Regions from separate parts of the Acidovorax sp. FG60 genome, predicted to be linked through region 3. Evidence: predicted binding sites of a transcription regulator. Region 3 holds the regulator's gene; each other region holds the start of a gene.
What was found. The regulator LexA, encoded in region 3, represses DNA repair genes until DNA is damaged. The targets are predictions, from matches to a motif close to ACTGTATNNNNATACAGT.
Positions count from the first base shown of each region.

Region 1 (7,928 bases), on a different contig from region 3:
CGGCGTCGATGGATTGAGTGCCCCGCAGCTCAAGCTGCCATGGCCTGACCGGTCGAGATAGAAGCCGCCACTGGGTGAGGTCTGCAGTCTGTCGCCCCAGTTGTTGCTGAACCGTTCGAGCTCACCGGTTGGGAAGAGCACGAAATCGCCCATACAGGGTTCTATGAGTTTCTGGCGAGCTGCGAAGCAGCGGGCAAGAATGTCTTGGTCTCGGGCGTCGAGATGCTCGATGAACCCTGAAAGGGTGGCATGGGCTTCTCGCAGCTCTTCGGTCGAGACGAGGGAAGAGATGGAAGTGGTAGTTGTTGTCATTGAAGATCTCCGTGTGGAAACGGGCGCCGACACCTTGCGGTGTCAAATGCCCGCAAGGGTTAGAAAGTCGGTGAGCTCAGTTGATGAGCGAGATCAGCACTCGGTCAGTCGAAACTAGAATTTTGATGTTTCATAGTTCAATTGATCCGTGGCTTGCGGAGCCTACTGGACGTATTGCCGCATCACGACAAATAACGCCCATCGACCTTCAAGCTAGCGGAAGTCGCGGCTCTCGGTGGCCAGCCGGCCGAGCAATGGCGATAGATCGGCCAGACGATCGGCAATGAGGTTGCACACCATGCCCTGGCGCTGCCATCGTCCCTTTACCGCGAGCAGGCGTGAGCCCAATAGCACCTGGCGCTGCGCGTCTCTCACATCCCGCCACACGATCACCTGGGTAGTTCCATGCTCATCTTCCAGGGAGAGAAACACTGTGCCATTGGCCGTCTCTGGCTGCTGGCGAAGCGTGACGATACCGGCAGTGCGAACGCTGCGGCCGTTGGGTATCCTGCGCAAGTCCTCCGACGTCTTGAGCTTGTACTTTTCAAGCCTCTTGCGCAGAAGCGCCATGGGATGGCTGCGCAAGGTCAGGCCAAGCGAGGCATAGTCCCACACCACATCCTCGCCCTCAGGCGCTGCAGGCAGTTCTAAAAACTCTTCTTCCACGGGCGCCTCTTGGAGCAACTCAGGTGGTGCATGCAGCGCGGCCGCATCCCAGACTTGCTGACGCCGGTGACCCGACAGAGTGGCCAGCGCGCCGGCGGCCGCTAGCAACTCCATCTCATGGTGCTCCAGCTGTGCCCGACGCGCCAGCTCTTCTGCATTGTCGAAAGGGGCATTGCGCCGTGCCGCCATGATGCGAGCCGCGCTGCCCGCCTGCAGGCCGCGGATCATGTGCAGTCCCAACCGTACAGCTGGTGTACTTGGCAGGTCTTCCAAGGTGGACTCGACGTCGCTGTACATCACGTCCACCGCCCTCACCTCTACCCCATGCCGCCTGGCGTCCTGCACCAGCTGGCTAGGGGTGTAGAAACCCATGGGCTGGCTGTTCAGTAGCGAAGCGAGGAATGCGGCTGGTTCGTGTCGCTTGATCCAGCTTGAGGCATAGACCAGCAGCGCGAAGCTGGCCGCATGGCTCTCAGGAAACCCGTATTCCGAGAACCCTCGGATCTGCTGGAAGGTCGATTCCGCAAAGCTCTTCTCGTACCCTCGGGCCAACATGCCCTGCACGATCTTGTCATAGTATTTTTCAAGACCGCCCTTCCTTTTCCAGGCTGCCATTGCGCGCCGAAGCCCGTCCGCCTCGCCAGCGGTGAAGCCTGCTGCAACCATCGATATCTGCATGACCTGTTCCTGAAAGATAGGGACACCCAGGGTGCGGCCGAGCGCGACTTCAAGCTCCTTGCTGGGATACGACACACGTTCATGGCCTTGCCGTCTACGCAGATAGGGGTGCACCATGCCGCCCTGGATGGGCCCGGGCCTGACTAGTGCCACCTCGATCACCAGGTCATAGAAGCATTTGGGCCGCAACCTCGGGAGCATCGACATCTGCGCGCGCGACTCGATCTGAAAGACGCCCACGGTGTCAGCCATCGAGATCATCTGGTACGTCTGGCGATCCTCGGGAGGAATGTCCTGCATGCTGAATTGATGGCCACGGCGAAGGCCGACCATGTCCAGGGCCCTTCGAATCGCGGACAACATGCCCAGGGCCAGCACGTCCACCTTGAGCAGGCCTGCCGCATCGAGGTCGTCTTTATCCCATTCGATCACGGTGCGGTCCGCCATCGATGCGTTCTCCACCGGCACCATGCGGCACAGCAAATCCCGCGTGAGCACAAAACCGCCTGTGTGTTGCGACAGGTGCCGCGGGAACCCGATGAGCTGGCTGGTGAGCGTGATCAGTTGGCGCACTGCGAGGTCATCCACGGACATGCCGAGTTCATCAAAGCGTTCCAGCCTGACGTCCGCCCCGTCGAACCACTTCTGGCCCTTGGCGATGGCGTCCACCGTGGCCAGATCGAACCCAAGCGCTTTGCCGACATCCCGGATCGCTGACTTCGGCCGGTAGCTGATGACTGCGGCGGTGAGCGCTGCCCGGTCCCGCCCGTACCGCTGGTACAGGTACTGGATCACCTCTTCGCGGCGCTGATGTTCAAAGTCAATGTCAATGTCTGGTGGTTCATTGCGCTCCTTGCTGATGAAGCGCTCGAAGAGCACGGACATGCGCACTGGATCCACCTCGGTGACGCCAAGGCAGTAGCAAACCACGCTGTTCGCCGCCGAGCCGCGCCCTTGGCACAAGATGTTGCGCGAGCGGGCGAAGGCCACGATGTCGTAAACGGTGAGGAAGTAGTGCTCGTAGCGCAGTTCACAGATCAGAGACAGCTCGTGCTCGATTTGTCCTTGGACTCTTCCCGGAATGCCCGCCGGCCAGCGGCGGCCCGCACCCTCGTATGTCGCCTGTCGCAGGTACGTCGCAGCAGTGTGCCCCGCTGGCACCACCTCGTCGGGGTACTGGTACTTCAGTTCGTCCAGATTGAAGGTGCACCGCGCCGCCACCTGCAGCGTCTCGGCCAGCAGCTCGGCCGGGAAGGTCTGCGCGAGGCGTAGCCGGGTGCGCAGATGCTGCTCCGCGCTGCGCTGCAGTGCGAACCCACACTCGGAGAGCGGCTTGCCAATGCGTGTGGCCGTGAGCACATCTTGCAGCGGCTTTCGGGAGCGAACATGCATGTGGACATCACCTACCGCGACCAGCGGGAGCGCGGTGAGTTCGGACAGCTGCCGCATGCGGTGGAGCCACAGTTCGTCGTCGAGGCGGCGCAGCTGCTCCACGCCGATCCAGCAGCGCCCAGTGAATTGATTTAGGGTCCAGAGCCCGGCCGCTTCCAACTGCGCCTCCGAGGCCTTGCGGTCGGGGCAAAGCAGGACCACGCAGTCTTCCAGCTCCGTACCGCTGATGTGGTCAAGAGTGAGGTGGTAGGTGCCTTTCTCTGAGGAGCGCCGAAGCTTGGTGATGAAAGCGCATAGGTTGCCGTATCCGTTCAGGTTCTGGGCGAGAACCACCACAGTGAACCGGGCCTCAGTCTCGTCACGCGGCTGGATCTGGAGTTGCGATCCCAGCAGCAGCGGCAGGCCCGCCGCTTTGGCAGCCACGTGCGCGCGCACGACACCCGCCATGGAACATTCGTCTGTGATTGCCAGGCCCTGATAGCCGAGTTCCTGGGCACGCTCCACCAGCTCGTCGGGTGCGCTCGCTCCCCGTAGGAACGTGAAGTTCGACACGCACCTCAGTTCAACATAGTCCGGCAGCGACCGGGAAGGACGGATCAGCATGCCAGGTTCACGCAAAGTGCCCGTGCAGGAACCAGGCGGTCTGGTCTCGCGCCAGGCGCTGCTGGAACACCCAGAGCACGCCGGCGTGCGCGCTCAGAGCAAGCCAGTAGTCGCGCTGCACGTTGAGGGGTCGCGCATCGGCGCCTTCGCCACTCAGTTGCCACCAACCGCCTTCGATGCGGTCAGGACCCAGGAGCAACTGCAGGGGCCCTTGGTAGTACGGGCGGTTGTCGCGCTCGATGAGACGCAGTGGCTCATCGAGGACCCAGCTGGGCAAGGGCAGTTCGTAGGGGGGTTGCGACGACTTGCGTTGGGCATTGCACTCCCAACTCTGCATCCACTCCAGCCGATGGTCTGCAGACAAGGCCGGGCGGCGAACGCAGGTATTCCCCAAGCGTGCCTGGATTCGCTCCAAGGCGAGATCTGTATTGGCGCCTTTGCGCAAGGTCTCAGGGATGAGGGATCGGCTCTCTTCGATGATCGGCAAGACCTCAGGAGCGAGTAGCTCAATGTCTCCGGCCGGGGCCGCAAGCTGGACCTTGGCCAAGTGCTCGGCCAGCAGCCGCGCGAAGTGCTCAACGTTCTGTGTGGGCTGGCCAGTGCGAACGGTCAGCTCGCCACCGGCGCCGGCGTCCTTGGCGCGCATGACGTCGTGGCACCACCTGAACGTAAAGGCTGTGGCCCCCATGCGACGCGCGGCCAGCCATCCCGCCATCTGCACGAGCAGGCGCCGGGCGCCGAACAGCAGGGCTGGCGCAGTCTCTACCCGCGACGTCAGCTCTAGCCTTGCATGGAACGTCTCGGGCAAGCTGATCCATTCGTAGACCTCCGGCCGAAGTGCGTACGCCTGGTCGAGGGCGGCTAGCAGGTCCTTGTCAAAGCGACGGCTCAGGCCCCCACGCGGGAGATTGCGCACGTCGCCGAGCGAGCGGCAGCCCACGCGGGCCAGAGTGGGCTGGTGCTTGCCCACTGCCGAGATTGCTTGCAGCGGCAAGGGGTCCAGGATCTTGGCCAATGGAGCGCGAAAACCGTCGAAAGCGGCCTCCCCAGGTGCGTGGCGAGCCAAGGCGAGCGCTGACGTGCCTGTGGGGGCCCAGGCAATGCGGGCACCCAGCTCCGCAGCACCGCCCTCGATGAGGGAGTGCAATGTCTCCATGCCTCCAAACAGGCGCGCGCTTCCCGACACCTCTGCGACTACGGAATCTTCCACCAGAGCCACCCGAGGGGTGAACTGCAGGGCCCAGATTCCGAGGGAAGTCGCATCAATGGGAGACGGGCTGGTCGGCAGAGGGATGGGGAGCAACGCGGCCCAATGCCCACGCATTGGAGGCCTCCTCACGGGAGAGTGCGGCGGCGGGGGCCGGCACGGTCTTGAGCCGGGGCGGAATCACCGACTCCAGATTGCCTGGCATCGCTGCCAGGTACAAGGCCTCATCCAACGACGCGCCCCTGCGCTTCGGAATGCGGACCTCCAGCTTCCAGCCGTTGGCCAGGGCCACGGCGACACGCAGCGGCGCTGGAGAGCTATCGGTCAATGCTGTCACAGGGCGGAACAGGAACACGGGCGCATCGCAGGACTGGGCGTGGACCTGCAGCCGGCGGATCTGCTCTGGCCGTGCCTGAGGCAGCCAGGACAGCACCGCCCCGGCGGGATCGGACTTGACGATCTGCTCCGTCACCCAGAGTCGGTCCACGGGGGTCGACGCATGGATCCACACCACCTGATCCGCGTTCAGGCCCAACTGCTCCAGACCTGCGGCATGCGGCTGCTTGGGCGGGGCGATCAAGTAGATCCGGCCGCCAGAGGACATGAGCGAGGGAATGGACCTACTGAGGAGGCGCCACTCGCAGAGGGCCGCCTGGGGCATGAGCAGCTCGGTCAGGCTGTGGGTTGGCCAGCCACCGCCAGGAAGCTCAATGTCCAGTTCGGCAAAGCCCGACGAGACAGTGCGCGACACGGAATCGCCCAGTTCCGCGCCGCGCCAGACAGCCTCGGCCACATGACGTGGCAGGCTGCCAGGATCAAAGGCGCCGGAAGCAGAAGGGATGGGAGCTGGCATGGACGGGAGACGGGGGCGGTCATTGGCAAAAAAGCTGTATGAATATCCAGTATATGCCCGCCTATGCAAAGTAGAAAGTGCACCCTGGTTTGGACTGCGCGGTAGCGCTAATTTCGTAGCAAGACAGCGCCGCCCGGCTTGAATTTCGGCCGCAAGCAGCACCAATACACCTACAGTGCGGTCAGATTCTCTATCTCCATGCGCTCACGCCAGTGCACCAGCTGCACACGGCCCTCCCCCGGCCAGTTCGGACGAGAATCGGGCATCGCACAACTCAACCCCACACGTTCAATGACAGCACCACGGGTCTCAACTAAGCAAGGCGCCGACGAGCCGACAATGCGGCTCGCGGTTTTGATCGATGCCGACAACGCACAGGCGGCCGTTATTGACGGCCTGCTCGCGGAAGTCGCGCGCTTCGGTGAAGCTACCGTGAAGCGGATCTACGGCGACTTCACTGCCCCGACGAGCGCATCCTGGAAAAAGGTGCTGCAACGCCATGCCATCAAGCCGGTTCAGCAGTTCGCGTACACCACCGGGAAGAATGCAACGGATAGCACGCTCATCATTGACGCCATGGACTTGCTCTATACCCGCAAGTTCGATGGGTTTTGCCTGGTCTCAAGCGATAGCGACTTCACAGGTCTCGCAACCCGCATTAGAGAAGAAGGCGTCACGGTCATCGGTTTTGGTGAACACAAAACGCCCGAGGCATTCAGGAACGCATGCCACAAATTCATTTTCACCGAGGTGTTAAGGCCGACTGCTAGCAACACCGCTACGGCTCCTGGTGCAAAGCCTGCGCAGGCTGATGCAGCCGTGAAAGTGGAACCGCCGGTGCCACTCGCAGTGCCCGAATTTCCAAAACAGTTTGTCTTGGAAGCGCTGGAGCTTTCCAGCGACGACTCTGGTTGGGCTCATCTTGGTACGTTTGGTGGCTATCTGACCAAACTGCAGCCCGAGTTCGACTCGCGGCTATACGGCTTTAAAAAGCTATCGGATCTGGTGCGCTCCAAGTCAGATATTTTTGAGACAGAAGAACGAACTTCGCCGGGTCAGACGCAAAGGGTGCTGTACGTCAAAGCAAAAAATACTACGGCGTCGCCCACCAGGTCTTAGCTCCCATAGCAGCAGCACCGTTCTATCCCCTGAATCTAAATGTTTGCCGCAGATTTGGCAACAGTTGGCCGGCAAACCTTTCTGCAAATATGCGGATCCCAATAATATAGAAAACATGGCAATTATCAATGTTTCCGCACCGAAAGAGCATCCGGTAGAGATCAAGCTTCCAGCTATGAGCGAAGAAGTCAAAGAAGCCTGCGAAGACTATATGCACTACATCAATTTTATTCTTGAGCCGGCAAAACTAGAAATCGAAACAACCGTTAGAAAGAACAGAGTATCACTCCATCAGGCATTTGGTGCAAATCTCATACTGGCGCATAGTGTTGACTATCTAAAAGCCATTCGGTCTGCGGCAGGAATCAACGAACGCCGCGCGGATTTGATTCAGTCTTTTGACGAAATGTTTGCAGTAGATGGCGCATATATTTCTAACCGCAAAATGGAACTGATAGATGCCGTCAACAATGCGCTGAAACATATCCGAATCAAACCAGATCGATACGTCGACCTCGGTGACCGCTATGGGCAAATTTCCTTCAAAAGCCTGGTCGAGCACGAGGGGCGTGTATTTTGTCATCTAGAAAAATACAGGTTCGACTATTGCCGTGCGGTACTTCTTCCAGGGCTAAAATCCCTGTCAAATTGGAATTTCGAAGACGCAGACGATGTACTGGAGTTCGCAATGGGCAAAAAGCCCACCTCAAGCAGCGGCTATTCATCTTCATATGATTCCGGTGACCCGTCCCAGGCTATCGACCGAATGGTCGAGATTTGCTCATCTCCCTGCCGAAACTGTGAAGAGCAAGCTGACGATTGCCGTTGTTCCCAGTACATCTTCGATGGTAAAGCAGGGAAATTTGAGCCGCTTCATTCTGTTTCGGAGAGTGATTTTAATGAGTTAATGAGTCAAATTTCGCCGTCATACAGCAGAGGATAAATATGAATGGCTTCTCGGTGGGTATTGGCGATCACTCCGAAGAGGTATAGGCAGAAAAAAGCCCATCCATGGATTGGATGGGCTTTTCAATTGAGCGCACTATTCGCGCTTCAGGCCATCGGCCTATCTTGGTTCTTTGCAGTCTAAGGAACGAA
Region 1 covers NZ_JBMDJC010000019.1:96,365-104,292, forward strand. Annotated here, with positions in the region: gene ACODS0_RS22385 (hypothetical protein) at 1-312, opposite strand, end outside; gene ACODS0_RS22390 (error-prone DNA polymerase) at 526-3,651, opposite strand; gene ACODS0_RS22395 (Y-family DNA polymerase) at 3,659-4,975, opposite strand; gene imuA (translesion DNA synthesis-associated protein ImuA) at 4,914-5,711, opposite strand; gene ACODS0_RS22405 (NYN domain-containing protein) at 5,850-6,830, shown strand; gene ACODS0_RS22410 (hypothetical protein) at 6,946-7,773, shown strand.
Region 1: imuA (translesion DNA synthesis-associated protein ImuA) is a predicted target of LexA. The motif match lies at 5,745-5,762, and genes of this name have one in related genera.

Region 2 (7,928 bases), on a different contig from region 3:
ATGAAAATTGCAAAGATTCTGAGCCTCACCCTGCTGGCCGTGCTGGTGGCGGGCCTGTTACTGCCGGAGCGCATCCAGATCCCCGTGGCCGGGGCCTCCGCAAAAGACTGGAATTCCAAGTCCTTCTGGTTCGAACCCTGGGGCAGCTCGGGTGTGCACAAGGGCATCGACATCTTTGGCAAGACCGGTACGCCAGTGCTGAGCACTACGGATGGCGTCGTGCTGTTCACAGGAGAAATCGCCAAAGGCGGCAAGGTGGTGCTGGTGCTCGGGCCGCGCTGGCGGTTGCATTACTTTGCGCACCTGGACTCGATCGGCACAGACGCCTTGTCCTTCGTGGCGTCTGGGGAGGCGATTGGCACGCTGGGCGCCAGCGGCAACGCGCAGGGCAAGCCGCCACACCTGCACTATTCCGTCGTGCGAATGCTGCCCGTGCCGTGGAAGGTGGATGGCGCTACGCAGGGCGTCAAAAAAGCGTTCTTCATCGACCCCCACGCTTATCTGCTGGAGCGGTGACCGCAAGGGAGTCAGAAGGATGATCCGAAGCGCTCCGAAGGTCAGTGAAAGTCCCGGCTACCCTGCAGCGCCTGGGCCATGCGACCGAGCAGCGGTGTCAAGTCCTTGAAACGCTGGGCCACCAGGTGGCGCACTACCGACGCTGATGGCGACGGCGCATCGGACCCCTCCCCCTCGGGCACGCTGCACTGCCACACGCCTTCCACCGCCAGCAATTGCGACCTGAGCAGCGCATTGCGCCATGTCTCCACCAGCGCAGGCCACACGATCACGTTGACGGGGCCCGTCTCGTCCTCCAGCGTGACGAACATCGTGCCTTTGGCCGTGCCGGGGCGCTGGCGCACAGTGACGATGCCGCAGGCGCGCACCTTGCGGCCATGGGGCACGGTGTTCAGTTGCAGGGCGGTCTGCAGGCGCCAGCGCGCAAGGCGCGGGCGCAGCAGGGCCAGCGGGTGGCGGCGCAGTGTGAGGCCGGTGGCGGCGTAGTCGAAAAGAATCTCTTCGCCCTCGGGCGCGGCGAGCAGTTGCAGGGGCGCTTCGTGCACGGGCACATCGCGCAGCAGGGGCGGTGCCGTGTGCTGCGCGGCCGCCTCCCACATCTGCTGGCGCCGGTGGCCTGACAGACCCGCCAGCGCATCGGCTGCAGCGAGCGCCTGTAGGTCTTGCTGGCTCAGCTGTGCGCGCAGGGCCAGGTCTTCGGTGTTGGCAAAGGCAGGGCCTGTAGCGCGGGCCTCTACCAGTCGTTCGGCAGCATCTTTGTGCAAGCTGCCCACCAGCCGCAAGCCCAGACGCACAGCGGGCTGCGGCAGTGGCGGCACGCCCAGCCCCCGCGCAGGTCTCAGCGGCTCTGGTGCGCCCTCCAGCGTGCAGTCGATGTCGCTGCAGGTCACATCGATGGGCAGCACACGCACGCCGTGGCGGCGCGCATCCTGCACCAGTTGCGAGGCGGTGTAAAAACCCATGGGCAACGAATTGAGCAGCGCGGCCAGAAAACACGCGGGCTCATGGCATTTGAGCCAGCTGCTGGCATAGGCCAGCAAGGCAAAGCTGTGGGCGTGGCTTTCAGGAAAGCCATATTCGCCAAAGCCCAGCATCTGCTGGAAGATGGCCTGGGCAAACTCGGTACGGTAACCACGCGCTTCCATGCCTCCGACCAGTGGGCGCTCGAACCGGTGCACGCCGCCCTTGCGCTTCCAGGCCGCCATCGACCGGCGCAGATCGTCCGCCATGCCGGCAGAGAACCCGGCCGCCACCATGGCGATCTGCATCACCTGCTCCTGAAAAATCGGCACGCCCAGCGTGCGCGCCAGGGCCGCTTCCAGTTCAGGCTTCTCCAATTGCAGTGGCTCGCCCCTGCGCCTGCGTTCGCGCGCCTGCAGGTAGGGGTGCACCATGCCGCCCTGAATAGGCCCGGGCCGCACAATCGCCACCTCCACCACCAGGTCGTAGAACTCGCGCGGGCGCAGGCGCGGCAGCATGCTCATCTGCGCGCGGCTTTCGATCTGGAACACGCCCACGGTGTCGGCGGCGCAGATCATGTCGTAGGTGGCGGGGTCTTCGCGCGGAATGCCCTGGAGGTCCCAGCGCTCACCGCGCAAGGCTTCGCGCAAATTCAGGCAGCGGCGCAGCGCGCTGAGCATGCCCAGGGCCAGCACATCGACCTTGAGCAGGCCCATGGTGTCCAGGTCGTCCTTGTCCCACTGGATGACGGAACGATCCTCCATGCTCGCCGGCTCCACCGGCACCAGGCGCGTGAGCTTGCCCTGCGTGAGCACAAAACCGCCCACATGCTGGCTCAGGTGGCGCGGAAAGCCTTTGAGGTCCGCCGCCAGTTCCAGCCACAGCTGGGCCGTGTGCCGGTGCAGCGGTGCACCCAGGCTTTCAGCCAGTTCCTGCAACCGGTCGGTGGCGAACTGTTCGTCAAACCAGTGGTGGTCCTTGGCAAAGGCATCGACCAAGGACGGCGCCACACCCAGCGCCTTGCCCACATCGCGCAGCGCGCTGCGCGTGCGATAGGTGGTAACCACGGCCGCGATGGCGGCGCGCTCGCGGCCGTATTTTTCGTAGATGTACTGGATGACCTCCTCGCGCCGGTCGTGCTCGAAGTCCACGTCGATGTCGGGCGGCTCCTTGCGCTCCTTGCTGATAAAGCGCTCGAACAGCAGGTGTGAGTTTTCGGGCGGCACGGCCGTGATGCCCAGCATGTAGCAGACCACCGAATTCGCGGCCGAGCCACGCCCCTGGCACAGGATGCCCTGGCTGCGCGCGTAGCGCACGATGTCGTGCACCGTGAGGAAGTACATCTCGTACTGGCAGTGTGCGATCAGGTCCAGCTCTTTGCGGATCTGCGCCTGCACCTTCTGTGGCGCGCCCTGCGGGTAAACGCCTTGCACGCCCACCTGCACCAGCCAGGCTAAGGCCTGCGCGGGGGTCATGCCAGCGGGCACGGTCTCCAGCGGGTACTGGTACTTGATTTCGTCCAGGGTGAACGTGCAGCGCCCCGCCACGGTGAGCGTGGCGTCCAGCAACTCGGGCGGATAGACGCCCGCCAGCCGCACGCGCCGGCGCAGATGGCGCTCGGCATTGGGCTGCAGCGCAAACCCGCATTCGCCCACGCTGCGGCCCAAGCGTACGGCGGTGATCACATCCTGCAGCGGCTTGCGCGAACGGGCGTGCATGTGCACATCGCCCGCTGCCACCAGCGGCAAGCCCAGCGCCGCACCCACACGCTGCAGCGTGGCCAGCCACAGGCTGTCGTCCGGGGCCAGGTGCAGTTCGACCGCCAACCAGATATGGCCATCAAAATTTGAGTCAAATTGGCCTCTAGCGCTGGATAGACAAGCGCTAATAGCTATCAAATCAGAAGCATCAAAGCGTTGCCGGATAGGCGCCAGCAGCAACTCGCACCCTTGCAGCAATCCCCAGGGGCTGCGCGGGCCCACGTGGTACTGCCCCTTGGATGCGACCGCACGGGCCGCGGTGATGAACTCACAAAGATTGCCCCAGCCCTCGGCATCGCGCGCCAGAGCCACCAGCCGCAGGTCGTCACCCCACAAAAACTCGCTGCCCACGATGAGGTGCAAACCACATTCCTTGGCGGCCTCCCAAGCGCGCACCACACCCGCCACCGAGCATTCGTCCGTCAGCGCTAGGGCCTGGTAGCCCAGCGCCAGCGCGCGCTTCACGAGTTCCTGTGGATGCGATGCTCCACGCTGGAAGCTGAAGTTGGACAGGCAGTGCAGCTCGGCATAGCCCGGCAGCACGGTGGCTTGTGCAGGCGATGCAGAGGAAGGTGTCAGGCCCATGGAGCCTCCGCAGAGATCACCCAAACACCCCATGCAGGAACCAGCGATGGGGCCGCACGGCGGCTGGGGGGCCGTCCGATACGGACGGCACCGGCGCCAGCCGCTCGCGGAACACCCACACCAGCCCCGCCACATCGTTGTGGGCCACAAAGTAGTCGCGCAAGGCCAGGGCACCTTCACCGGGGGCCGGGCCTGCGCCCTCCCCGGCCGCAGACCACCAGCCCGCTTCAAAGCGGTGGGGCCCGGCCAGCAGTCGCAGCAGGCCGTGGTGGCAGGGGCGGTTGCCCTGCACCGCCAGCCGCCGGGGCGGATTCAGCAGCCAGGTGGGCAGCAGCAGGGCATCGGGGGCTGCATCCAGCGCCGTATTGGCAACACTGACGGAGGCATTCCGGGCTGCAGCGTGCTTTGAGGCCGCCGCCGTCACGCGCAGCACCTCGGCCGCCGGGCGCCACTGCTGCATGCATTCGGGGCGGTGGTCGGCCTGCAGCACCGGGGCCTGCACATGGTCTGCTCCCAGCCGGGCTGACAGGCGCTCCAGCAACTGGTGCAAAGCCTCGCCCTGGGCGCCAGCAGGGTCGGCGCCGCCCAGATGGTCGGGCGGCAGCAGGCTCGCACTGCGGTGTGGCAGCGGGGCCGCCTCCAGCAAACGCAGCGTGATCTGATTGACCGGCGCGGCCAGCGTGGTGCGCGCCAGATTTTCAGACAACAGGCGCCGCAGATGCCCCATGTCCTGCGTGGCCTGCGCCGTGCGCACCTGCAGCGCCTGCGTGGGGGCGATGGCCACACCATCGATGCGCCGCAGGTCATGGCGCCAGGCCAGCTCCAGGCCCAGCACGCCCTGCTGCCGCGCTTGCAGCCAGCCTTGCAAGGCCGTGAGGCAGCGGCTGGCGCTCCAGAGCAGCGCATCGGCCGACTCTGCCAGCGCAGGCAACTCGCCCGTCAGCACAAACTGCTCGGGCAGCTCCAGCCAGGCGTGGGCCTCAGAGGCATCTCCCAGGGCCTGGTCCAGCACCCGCAGCACCGCCGCACCAAAACGCCGCGACACCCCGGCGCGGGGCAGCGCCCGCAGTGCCCCCCAGGTGCGGCAGCCCATGCGCTCCAGGCTGGCCACATGCGGGCGCAAGGCTGTGAGTGTGTGCAGAGGCAGGCTCAGCGGCCCCTGTGCAGGGAGAGCCTGCCCCGCCAACGCCACACGCAGCCGGGCCTGCGCCACCAGGGCGGTGGGGCCACTGCCCCAGATCACGGGTACACCCGTCGGTTGTGCGCCCGCCGCCGTCCCTTCCCCTACAGGCCCACACTCGCCAGCGACCTGGGCAGCGGGGGGGGCAGAGCCCCTGGCAGATGCCCCGGCCCAGGCCCAGGCCTGCAGCACCTGGGCCAGCAGCACTTCGCGCCCGCCCCACAGCCGCTCGGTGGTGGACACCTCCAGCAGCACAGCCTCTGCATCCACCAGTGCCACACGCGGGGTAAAACGCAAGGCCCACCAGCCTGCCGCAGCGGTGGGCACAGCCCCTGCAGGCGGTGCGGATGCCTCATCGCACCAGGGCAATGGCAGCGCGATCCAGTGCATGCGCCCTCCCCTCTGGCCCCGCCCCCAACGGCACCAGCAGCTCCAATGAAGGGCGCATGGGCAACGCCCCCGATGCCTTGGCTGCCGCAGCAAGGCGACCTGCCACCAAGGTGCTACCAGCATCCACCTGCGCTGCACGCCGGCGCCCGGCCTGGGCCGCCAGCACCTGGGCCAGCCGGGGATGACAGCCCGGCAGATCCAGCCCTTGCGCCAGGGGCGGCCCCCGGCGCTTGAGAATGTGCACCTGCATCCCGGGGACTGTGCATACACCTCCCGGCATGGCCATCCCCTGCACCTGTAGCCGCAGCAAGGCTGGTGAGGCCTGCGCCGCAGCACTGGCCGGGCGAAACACCCATAGCAGTTGACGTTGCTGCGCTGCTGCCAGTTGCAGCCTGCGCAGGGCTGCGGACTGCACCTGCGGCAGCCAGGCCATCACGGCCAGAACCTCCCGGCAACGCAACGCCTGCTCTGCCGCCCAGAGCGCAGCGGCGGCATCGGCCCGCACCACACACAGCCGCTCGGCTGACAAGCCCTGGGCCTGCAGCGCCGGTCCAAAAGGCTCGCAAGGCGGCGCTACCACCACCACCGCCCCCGAGCGCGGGGCAGTGGCCTGTACCAGGGCAGGCAGCACCAACTGCCATTCGTGCAGGCCCGCCAGGGGCTGCAGCACCTCGCTCAACGCCCCCACCGGCCAGCCCCCACCGGGCAACTGCGCATCCAGAGGACCATAACCGGTGGACTGCACCTGCAACTGGCCCGCACCCAATGCGTCCGCATGCCAGACACCGGGCACGGTCAATGGCAGATCGGACGCGACAACCCCCAGGGAGTGGCGTAGCGCAGGCATGGCGAAGACGAGAAGAACAATATGAATACTGTAAATATAACCAGTATTTCGAGCAGCGGGGCAACTGGCGGAGAAGACTTTGGGGTGAGGGGTTTTTGGAGGCAACGCGTCCCAGGCCCTATAAAGCTGGGCCAACGCACACCACGCTCCCTACAATGGGCAGGACAAAAAAGAGAGGGTCCGTTGAATGAAAACAATCCAATCGGCAGCAGTCGCCCTGTTGCTGCTCCTGTCCGGCAACACGTTCGCGGCCTATACGCTCTACTTTTTTGAAAGCGGTGGCAATGTGGTCGCCAGTGGCAGTGGCAGCCTGAATCTGGGGGCCCTCTCGCCTGCGGGCAGCGGGCCTCTGTCCCCCGGGGTCATTGCTTCGGCTGGGTTGGTCTTCACCGACACGGCTGGCACCGTGGACGCCTACCTGGGGATATCCGGCCCACCAGCGTTCGGAGGCGGAGGCCCTGTCGGGGCGAATGCTGGATCTGGCGACATGGTGGGCCTGGACAGCACAATGCCCGGTTTCGTCTTCGCCCCGGCAGGCTACGCCTCGGGCGCTGCGCTCACGTCCTCGGCCACCTGGACTGCGACCTCGCTGGCCAGCCTGGGGCTCACACCGGGCACCTATCTGTGGACCTGGGGCTCGGGCCCGACAGCGGATTCATTCACGGTCCACATCGGCATCGCGCCGCCAGCATCCATTCCGACGCTGTCTGAATGGGGGCTGCTGGTCCTCGCGGTGCTCATGGCTGGCTGGGCGATGCACCATCGGTTCTGGCTGCGAAGCCGGGTGGGCTGACCACCCTTTTCAAAGCTTCCGCACTGCCCAATCACACCAATCCGCCACCGCTGCATCCGCAGGGGTGGCGCGGTCTGCCAGCTGCGGCCAGCGGCGATAGCTGGCATTCACAATACTTTGCAGCTGCCACAGCGCCTCGCGCCCCACCAGCGCCACTTCAGCCATCCCAATGGCATCGCCCTGCAACTGGGTCATGAGTTCACCCTGCTGCCGAGGGTGTGAACCGGCCTCCAGCAAGGCTTTTTGCAAAGCCAGCAGACGCGCATCGAGGAACACAAAGGCGCTTCCCGGCAGTGCCTTGACACTGGTTTCGGGAGGCAGTGCGGTCTTGAGCTGATCCCAGCATTCAAAAGCTTCGGCCAGCAGGTCGATCTGGCGCGAGGCATCGTTACCCAGCGGCATGAGGGCAGATTCCCGGGCGACTTCTTCCTGCAGCAGGGGCAGGATGTGCGCCACCAGGGCCGATGGAAATTTGCGATGGTTCAGCCGCAGCACCAGCGACAGGCGCTGCGCGGGCATGTCGTCGTATTTTTCATAGAACGCCGCCACCACCTCGGCCAGCAACAGGATGCGGCCCAGGACAGAGATGTCCGCACCGGCCAGGCCACGCGGGTAGCCGCTGCCATCCATGCGCTCGTGGTGTTCCAGCACCGCCACATCCACAGCCCGGGGATAGACCTGGGTATCGCGGATCATGAGCATGGCGGTGATGGGGTGCGCCACCAGATGCTTGCGCTGAACACCAACGACCTTGTGGTCGGGATCGTCCCAGGCCGGATCCATGTGCAGCACACCCAGATCGTGCAGCAAGGCTGCTGCCGCAAGATTGGCGCAGTCGCGCTCAGCAAGACCGCTTTTGATGCCCAGGAACACGGCCACCGTCATCATCTGCAGGCT
Region 2 covers NZ_JBMDJC010000026.1:67,994-75,921, forward strand. Annotated here, with positions in the region: gene ACODS0_RS25145 (M23 family metallopeptidase) at 1-516, shown strand; gene ACODS0_RS25150 (error-prone DNA polymerase) at 558-3,821, opposite strand; gene ACODS0_RS25155 (Y-family DNA polymerase) at 3,838-5,391, opposite strand; gene imuA (translesion DNA synthesis-associated protein ImuA) at 5,354-6,238, opposite strand; gene ACODS0_RS25165 (IPTL-CTERM sorting domain-containing protein) at 6,426-7,031, shown strand; gene ACODS0_RS25170 (HD-GYP domain-containing protein) at 7,041-7,928, opposite strand, start outside.
Region 2: imuA (translesion DNA synthesis-associated protein ImuA) is a predicted target of LexA. The motif match lies at 6,266-6,283, and genes of this name have one in related genera.

Region 3 (7,928 bases):
GCGTTTGCGGAAGAAATGACGCCCCCACGGTCCGCCCGCTGCGCGTGGCTCCCTGCCCCCCAAGGGGGCCGCGTTTTGCCTTGGGGCGGCCCGGCGGCAAAACCTCAGCCTGAAAGGCTTCGCCAATGAACTTCCGTCCCCGCGCCAAGGAAGAGCCGGAGATCAACCTGATCCCGTTCATCGACGTGCTGCTGGTGATCCTCATCTTTCTGATGCTGACCACCACCTACAGCAAGTTCACCGAGCTTCAGCTCACGCTGCCCGTGGCCGATGCCGAGCAGCAACGCGACCACCCCAAGGAAGTCATCGTGTCCGTGGCCGCCGACGGGCGCTACGCCGTCAACAAGACGGGCGTGGACGGCAAAAGCGTGGACGCGATCGCGCAGGCCTTGCGCAGTGCCGCCACAGCGGGCCAGGGCAGTGTGGTCATCATCAGCGCCGATGCGATGGCGCCGCACCAGTCGGTGGTTTCGGTGATGGAGGCCGCGCGCCGCGTGGGCCTCACGCAGATCACGTTTGCCACGCAGTCTTCGGCTGCGGCGCGCAGCCCCAGCCGCTGACACGCATGGCTGCCCCCGGGCTGCAGCCTCCCTCGCCCAGCGCCCCCGCATTGCGGGGCGCAGCCCTCCCCCCACCCGCCTCCGGGCTCCAGAAAATCTGGCAGACACGCGGCCCGCTCGCCTGGGTGCTGTGGCCGGTCTCGCAGGTGTACCGCACGCTGGTCGGTATGCGGCGCGGGCTTTACCGCATCGGCCTGCTGAAGGCGGAGCACCCTGGCCGCCCGGTCATCGTCGTGGGCAACGTGATTGCCGGAGGCGCAGGTAAAACGCCTGTGGTCATTGCCGTTGTCCAGCATCTGCAAGGTCTGGGCCTGCGCCCCGGCGTGGTCTCACGCGGCTACGGCCGCAGCACCACCGACTGCCGCGAGGTGACGCCCGACAGCCCCGCCCATGAGGTGGGCGATGAACCCGCCCTTATCGCGCGCAACTGCCGGGTGCCCGTGTTTGTGGCGCCTCGCCGCATCACCGCCGCCCGCGCCCTGCGGGCTGCTTACCCGGACACCGACGTGATCGTTTGCGACGATGGCCTGCAGCACCTGGCCCTGGCGCGCGATCTGGAGGTCTGCATCTTCAACGAACAGGGCGTGGGCAACGGTTTCCTGCTGCCAGCGGGGCCCCTGCGTGAGCCCTGGCCACGCGCGGTGGATTTTGTGCTGCATGCAGGGACTCTGCCGCCTGGAAGCGACCCCGCCCATGCCTATGGCCTGCAACGCCGACTGGCCCCCTATGCCCTGCGTGCGGTCGGCACCCGGGTGTCACTGTCGGACCTGCAAGGCCAGCCGCTGCATGCCGTGGCGGCCGTGGCACGCCCCGACGTGTTCTTTGCCATGCTGCAGGGTCAGGCGCTGCAGCTGGCACACACGGAAGCCTTACCAGATCACTATGATTTTGATAGCTGGAACCGCTCATCTGACAAGCGCCACCCGCTAATTTGCACCGAAAAAGACGCTGTCAAGCTCTGGCAACACCACCCGGACGCGTTGGCCGTGCCCCTGCAATTGCACATTGACCCGGCCTTTTTCGCAGCGCTGGATGCGCGCCTGCTGGCCTTGGGCGTCCAAAGGCATTAATGATTCACCGCCCGGGCCGCCGCTATCATCCTTGCCTGCCCGAACGAACCTCCTGGAAAGCGCTGTCACCATGGATCCCAAACTGCTTGAACTGCTGGTCTGCCCCGTCACCAAAGGCCCGCTGACCTACGACCGCGATGCCCAGGAACTGGTCTCCCGCAGCGCTCGCCTGGCCTATCCGGTGCGGGACGGCATCCCGGTGCTGCTCGAAAACGAAGCCCGCACACTCACCGACGAGGAACTGGAGCAATGAGCGCAGCAACGGATCCCGGCACGCCAGGCGTTGCGACCGCGAGCGGTCGCTTCACGGTGCTGATCCCAGCGCGCATGGCATCCAGCCGCTTGCCCGACAAACCCCTGGCCGATATCGCGGGCCTGCCCATGGTGGTACGGGTGGCCCAGCGCGCCGCCCAAAGTGCAGCAGCCCGCGTGGTGGTGGCAGCCGATGACCCTCGCATCCTGCAGGCCTGCGCCGCCCATGGCGTACAAGCGATACTGACCCGCGCCGACCACCCCAGCGGCAGCGACCGCCTGGCCGAAGCCTGTACCCAGCTGGGCCTGGACGGGGACGACGTGGTCGTCAACGTGCAAGGCGATGAACCTTTGATAGACCCCGGCCTCATCAACGCTGTGGCAGCCCTCCTGCCCACCCAGCCGGAGGCCAGCATGGGCACCGCAGCCCACGCCATTGCGTCACTGGCCGACTACACCAACCCCAACGTGGTGAAAGTGGTGCTGGACGCGCGTGGCCTGGCCCACTACTTCAGCCGCGCGCCCATCCCTTTTGCGCGGGACCATATGGGATTGGCCTGGTGGCAAGGTGCCGCCGAGGCGGCGGCACCCGGTGTAGCAGCCCTGGCGGGGTTCGCGCCACTGCGGCATGTGGGCATCTACAGCTATCGTGCGGGCTTTCTGCGCCAATTTCCTGCCCTGACACCCGCCCCCACCGAGGCGGTGGAGGCGCTGGAGCAACTGCGCGCGCTGTGGCACGGCCACCGCATTGCGGTTCACCTGGCCAAAGCGGCCCCTGGCCCAGGCGTGGATACGCCCGAAGACCTGGAACGGGTTCGCCGCCTTTTTCGATGAGGAGCGGGCCGGTGGCGCGCGCCGTGCTGGTCCGCCGAATGCCCCTGCTATCCACCCTGCGACACCCCTGCCCAACCCGGTGCAGCATGTAAGTCAGCGCAAGGGAGTCGCATGCTATCCTCGACCGCAACGAGAGCACCGCATCCCGGGCGCACAGAACGGCTTCAGGCGCCCTTCGAACGTCCCCGCCAGCGGCGCCAACCGATTTCTAACCTTCGAGGACTTCCATGAGACTGATTTTGTTGGGCGCGCCTGGCGCCGGAAAGGGCACGCAAGCCACGTTCATCTGCCAGAAGTACGGCATCCCCCAGATCTCCACCGGCGACATGCTGCGCGCAGCCGTCAAGGCCGGCACCCCTCTGGGCCTGCAGGCCAAGGCGGTGATGGATTCGGGCGCCCTGGTCAGTGACGACATCATCATCGGTCTCGTCAAGGAGCGCATCACGCAAGCAGACTGCGCCAACGGTTTCCTGTTCGACGGCTTCCCCCGCACCATTCCCCAGGCCGATGCTATGAAGGCAGCGGGCGTCAAGCTCGACTACGTGCTCGAAATCGATGTGCCTTTTGACGCCATCATCGAACGCATGAGCGGCCGCCGCTCGCACCCCGCCAGCGGCCGCACCTACCATGTCAAGTTCAACCCGCCCAAGGTGGAAGGCAAGGACGACGTGACGGGCGAAGAGCTGATCCAGCGCGAAGACGACAAGGAAGAAACCGTCAAGAAGCGCCTGCAGGTCTACAGCGACCAGACGCGCCCGCTGGTGGACTACTACAGCAACTGGGCCCAGGCCGAACCCGAGCTGGCCCCCAAGTACCGCGCCATCAGCGGCACGGGCAGCGTGGACGAGATCACGGCACGCGCACTGCAGGCACTGGCCAGTTAAGGCACGGGGCTATCGCCCCTTGCAACCAGCGACGCCATGGCAGCAGGGCGTCGCTTTTTTTATGCGGTGCAGGGAACAGTTTCAGGTCTTTCGCATGGCTATCCCCGGGCCATACCGATGGCTCAGGCTGGGCTGGAGCGTAAGCCGTAGGCTTTGCCATCCACAAACAGGTATTCCGCCCGCAGCACCGCGTCGCCCTTCTCTTCGCGCAGGGTAAAGCCCACCACCGATACCGCAGTGCCGGGTTTGATCTCCTGCACCTGCCAGGCCTGCATGCGGGTCAGGGGCGCCAGCTCCACCTCCCAGCGGCGGTCTTTGCGGGTAGGCAAAACCGTCTTGGCCAGCAAGGCCTTGCCATCCACGGGGGACACCTGCGCAGGCACCACACGCTGGGCCAGATCCGCAGGCAGCTTCAGCTCCGCAGGTGTCTCCAGCTCCAGCTCGGCGTGTGGATTTTGCCAGCGCACTTTGCGCACGGTGCCTTCCAGGTAGATGGGACGGTCGGGGTCAAAACTGCTCCACCCATGGTGGGCACGCGCTCCCCAGGGAATGGCCGTGGCGGCCAGGAGCACGTGGCGGCGTTGCAGGCTCATCGGTTCTCTCCTTGTCATGTCCGATCAGAGGTAAGCAATCCAGCGGCCACACACCACCACAGCCAGCCAGATCACGGTGGAACCCAGCATCTGTACCCGGGCCAGAGCATCCAGGCGAGCCAGGGAACCCCGCCCATGGAACCACGCGGCGTTGCAACCTGCAAGCATTAACAGCAGCATCTTCAAGGTGAATGCGCGGCTGGCGAGCAGTTCGGCAGGCTGTGTGGCAAACATCAAGAGGCCCGACGCCGCCGCCAGGCCAAAACCACACAATGCCAGCGACAGGCTGAGCCGCGCCAAATCCTTGACGGGCAGCGCCGCCCCACGGCCAAACACCCGCAACTCCAGCAAGACCAAATTGCCCAACAGCAAGGCAATGCCCACGATGTGCACCACCTCCAGCGCGGGGTAAGCCCACGCATGGGACTTAAGAGTTGCAAAAAACATCGGGGCGGCCTTGTTGCTCAGTGCAGCAGTTCGAGCATCAGCGAGATCCTGGCCTTCAAGGGGGATAGCCCTTTGGAGTCCGGTAATGCGTCCCCCGGCTTGGGCAGCACCTGCCCCTCGGAGCAGCGCGTGGACCGCACCACGCGCACACCCGCCTCCTGGGCACGCAGCAATGCGGCCTCCAGAGCATGGTGGATGGTGCCATTGCCCGTGCAGGCCACCACCAGCCCCTGGACCCCATCTCGCACCAGTGCGTCCACCATCGTTCCCGATGCGCCAGCGTGGCTGATGACCACTTCCACGCGAGGCCAGGCTGCGGCATTCACTACATTTTCAATAGCATTCAATGCTGGAACATCAGGCGCCAGGGGCCAATCCTGCACAAGGCGGACAGCCCCCTCCTCCACCCAACCCAAAGGCCCGGCCTCGCCCGAGTTGAACGCATTCACCCGGTAGGGGTGCACCTTCTGAACCTGCCGTGCCCCATGAATTTCGCCAGCGGCGACCGCCAGCACACCCCGTGCGCCGGGCGTGACCGCCACAGCAACAGCATCCAGAAGATTCTGAGGCCCATCGGGCGTGAGCGCCGTGGCCGGGCGCATGGCACAGGTCAGCACCACGGGTTTCGCGCGGGTGTCCAGCACTTCGTGCAGAAACCACGCCGTCTCTTCCAGCGTGTCGGTTCCGTGGGTAATGACTACACCACGCACCTCGGGATCTTCCAGGTGGTGCGCACAGCGCAGCGCCAGCGCCTGCCACACCTGGCCATCCATGTCCTTGCTGTCGATCTGGGCCACCTGCTCCGCCACCAGCACGCCCCGCGCGGCCTGCTGCAATCCGGGAACAGCTGCAAGCAGCTGCCCGACCCCTACCTGCGCAGCGGTGTAGCCGATGTTGTCGCCAGCCTGCGCGGACGTGCCTGCAATGGTCCCTCCGGTGCCCAAAACCACAATTTTTTGCCCACTCACTTGCGTACTCCGAAAAACTGGTGAAAAATACAGTTACTGGATTAAAAAACAGTTGTCCATCACTGTAGCCGCCTCCACCGGAAACCACCATGCTCGACAACCCGAAACTCACTGCCCGCCAGCAACAGATTCTGGATCTCATCCAGACGGCCATTGCACGCACCGGGGCGCCCCCCACCCGTGCAGAGATCGCTGCCGAACTGGGGTTCAAGTCGGCCAACGCGGCAGAAGAACATCTCCAGGCGCTGGCGCGCAAAGGCGTGATCGAGCTGGTCAGTGGCACATCCCGCGGCATCCGGTTGCGCGGTGACACCGTGCGCTCCATCAATGCAGCGCGCGGCAATCAGTTCAGCCTGCCGATTCCCGGACTCTCACAACTGGTGCTACCCCTGGTGGGACGTGTGGCGGCAGGGTCGCCCATTCTCGCGCAGGAACACGTTGACCAAACCTACAGTGTGGAAAACAGCCTGTTCCATCACAAGCCCGATTACCTGCTCAAAGTGCGTGGTATGTCGATGCGCGATGCCGGAATCATGGATGGCGATCTGCTGGCTGTGCAGTCCACCCGCGAAGCCCGCAACGGCCAGATCATCGTGGCCCGCCTGGGAGACGATGTAACGGTCAAGCGCCTGCGCCGTACTGCGACCGCCATCGAACTGCTGCCCGAGAACCCGGATTACCCGGTCATCGTGGTGCAGCCCGGCGAACCCTTTGAGATTGAAGGGCTGGCCGTCGGCCTCATCCGCAACACCATGTTGATGTAGCCACAGCGCTCCATCGCATTCACTCATGAATTAGTTCGTTAGCTGCCGCGCTGCAGGTGGCGGGCGTTTGGCGCACTGGTAAAACCGGTACGCCAGCCCTGCGGTGCCGGTTTATTTTGCAATCCTGCCTATGTCCAACCCCCGACCTTCGGAGTTTTCACATGGGAATTGCCTTGACCACCTTTTCTGCGCTCTCCAGTACTCTGCGTACCCTGACCCACTGGCTCCACACCTTCAAGGAGCCGTCTGCAGCAGACCTGCCAGCGCCCCGCCCCCATCCCGATGACGCGGACCTGGGCCGCAGGAGCGGATCAGCAGGCACTGACAAACCCCGCCATCCATCCAACATCCCCAGCCAACGTCCACCGCGAGGCAAATGGCCCTTTACGGTCAGCCCCCAGACACCACCCACCGGAGCCACCACGCGGTTTGTGGCCACCAATACCGATGCCCGGGCGTTCATACCGCCGCCTGCCGCTACCCGCGTTGCCTGTGGATCATCCAGATTGGCAGACGGCTCAGGCTGCAGGGCTGCCAAGGTCCTGCGCAGGCTCCCCACATCGAGCGGCTCAGGCCGACTGGTGATCGCCGGCCGCATGGCCGATGTGTGCGCCGAGTTGGACCGCCTGGCTGCATCCGAGGCGGCGCTGCAAGCCTGTTGAGCTCAAGGCATGCACCACCCAGCGATCCATTGACTGCTTTGTATATGGAGGATGCCGCCTGATCGCTGTGGACGGCGCTTGTCGAGGTCTCCAACACTCCGTCACCAAAAGCCCCATCCTTTCCTGTGCCAGGAGGCGGTTCGGTATGAAACGACCGGCGTGGCCAAGGCACAATGTCGGAATGAACATTGTGATTCTCGACGACTACCAGGACGCAGTCCGCAAGCTCCACTGCGCATCCCGGCTCGACGCGTACACCGCCAAGGTCTACACCAACACCGTCAAGGGGCTGGGCCAGCTGTCCGTCCGCCTCAAAGACGCTGACATCATCGTGCTCGTGCGAGAGCGCACCCAGATCACCCGTCAACTGGTGGAGAAACTTCCCCGTCTCAAGCTCATCGCGCAAACCGGCAAGATCGGCAGTCACATTGATGTAGCTGCCTGTACGGAACGTGGGATTGCAGTGGCAGAAGGCATAGGCTCACCCGTGGCCCCCGCAGAGCTGACGTGGGCACTTGTCATGGCCGCAATGCGCCGACTGCCGCAGTACATCTCCAACCTCAAGCATGGCGCCTGGCAACAATCAGGGCTGAAGACGGCGTCCATGCCTCCCAATTTTGGCCTTGGCAGCGTGCTGCGGGGCAAAACGCTGGGTATCTGGGGTTATGGCCGCATTGGCCAATTGGTGGCGGGCTACGGACGTGCTTTTGGAATGAACGTCCGCATTTGGGGGCGTGAGGCATCACGCGCCCAGGCCTTGACGGATGGATACCAGGCTGCCACCACGCGCGAGGAGTTTTTCTCGCAATGCGATGTGATCTCGCTCCACCTTCGGCTCAACGACGAAACGCGCGGCATCGTCTCACTCGAAGATCTGTCTTGCATGAAGCCCAC
Region 3 covers NZ_JBMDJC010000002.1:175,636-183,563, forward strand. Annotated here, with positions in the region: gene ACODS0_RS03595 (MotA/TolQ/ExbB proton channel family protein) at 1-19, shown strand, start outside; gene ACODS0_RS03600 (ExbD/TolR family protein) at 126-560, shown strand; gene lpxK (tetraacyldisaccharide 4'-kinase) at 566-1,630, shown strand; gene ACODS0_RS03610 (Trm112 family protein) at 1,701-1,883, shown strand; gene kdsB (3-deoxy-manno-octulosonate cytidylyltransferase) at 1,880-2,716, shown strand; gene adk (adenylate kinase) at 2,944-3,600, shown strand; gene ACODS0_RS03625 (DUF6152 family protein) at 3,723-4,193, opposite strand; gene ACODS0_RS03630 (hypothetical protein) at 4,218-4,640, opposite strand; gene ACODS0_RS03635 (asparaginase) at 4,658-5,608, opposite strand; gene lexA (transcriptional repressor LexA) at 5,698-6,372, shown strand; gene ACODS0_RS03645 (hypothetical protein) at 6,546-7,034, shown strand; gene ACODS0_RS03650 (D-2-hydroxyacid dehydrogenase family protein) at 7,216-7,928, shown strand, end outside.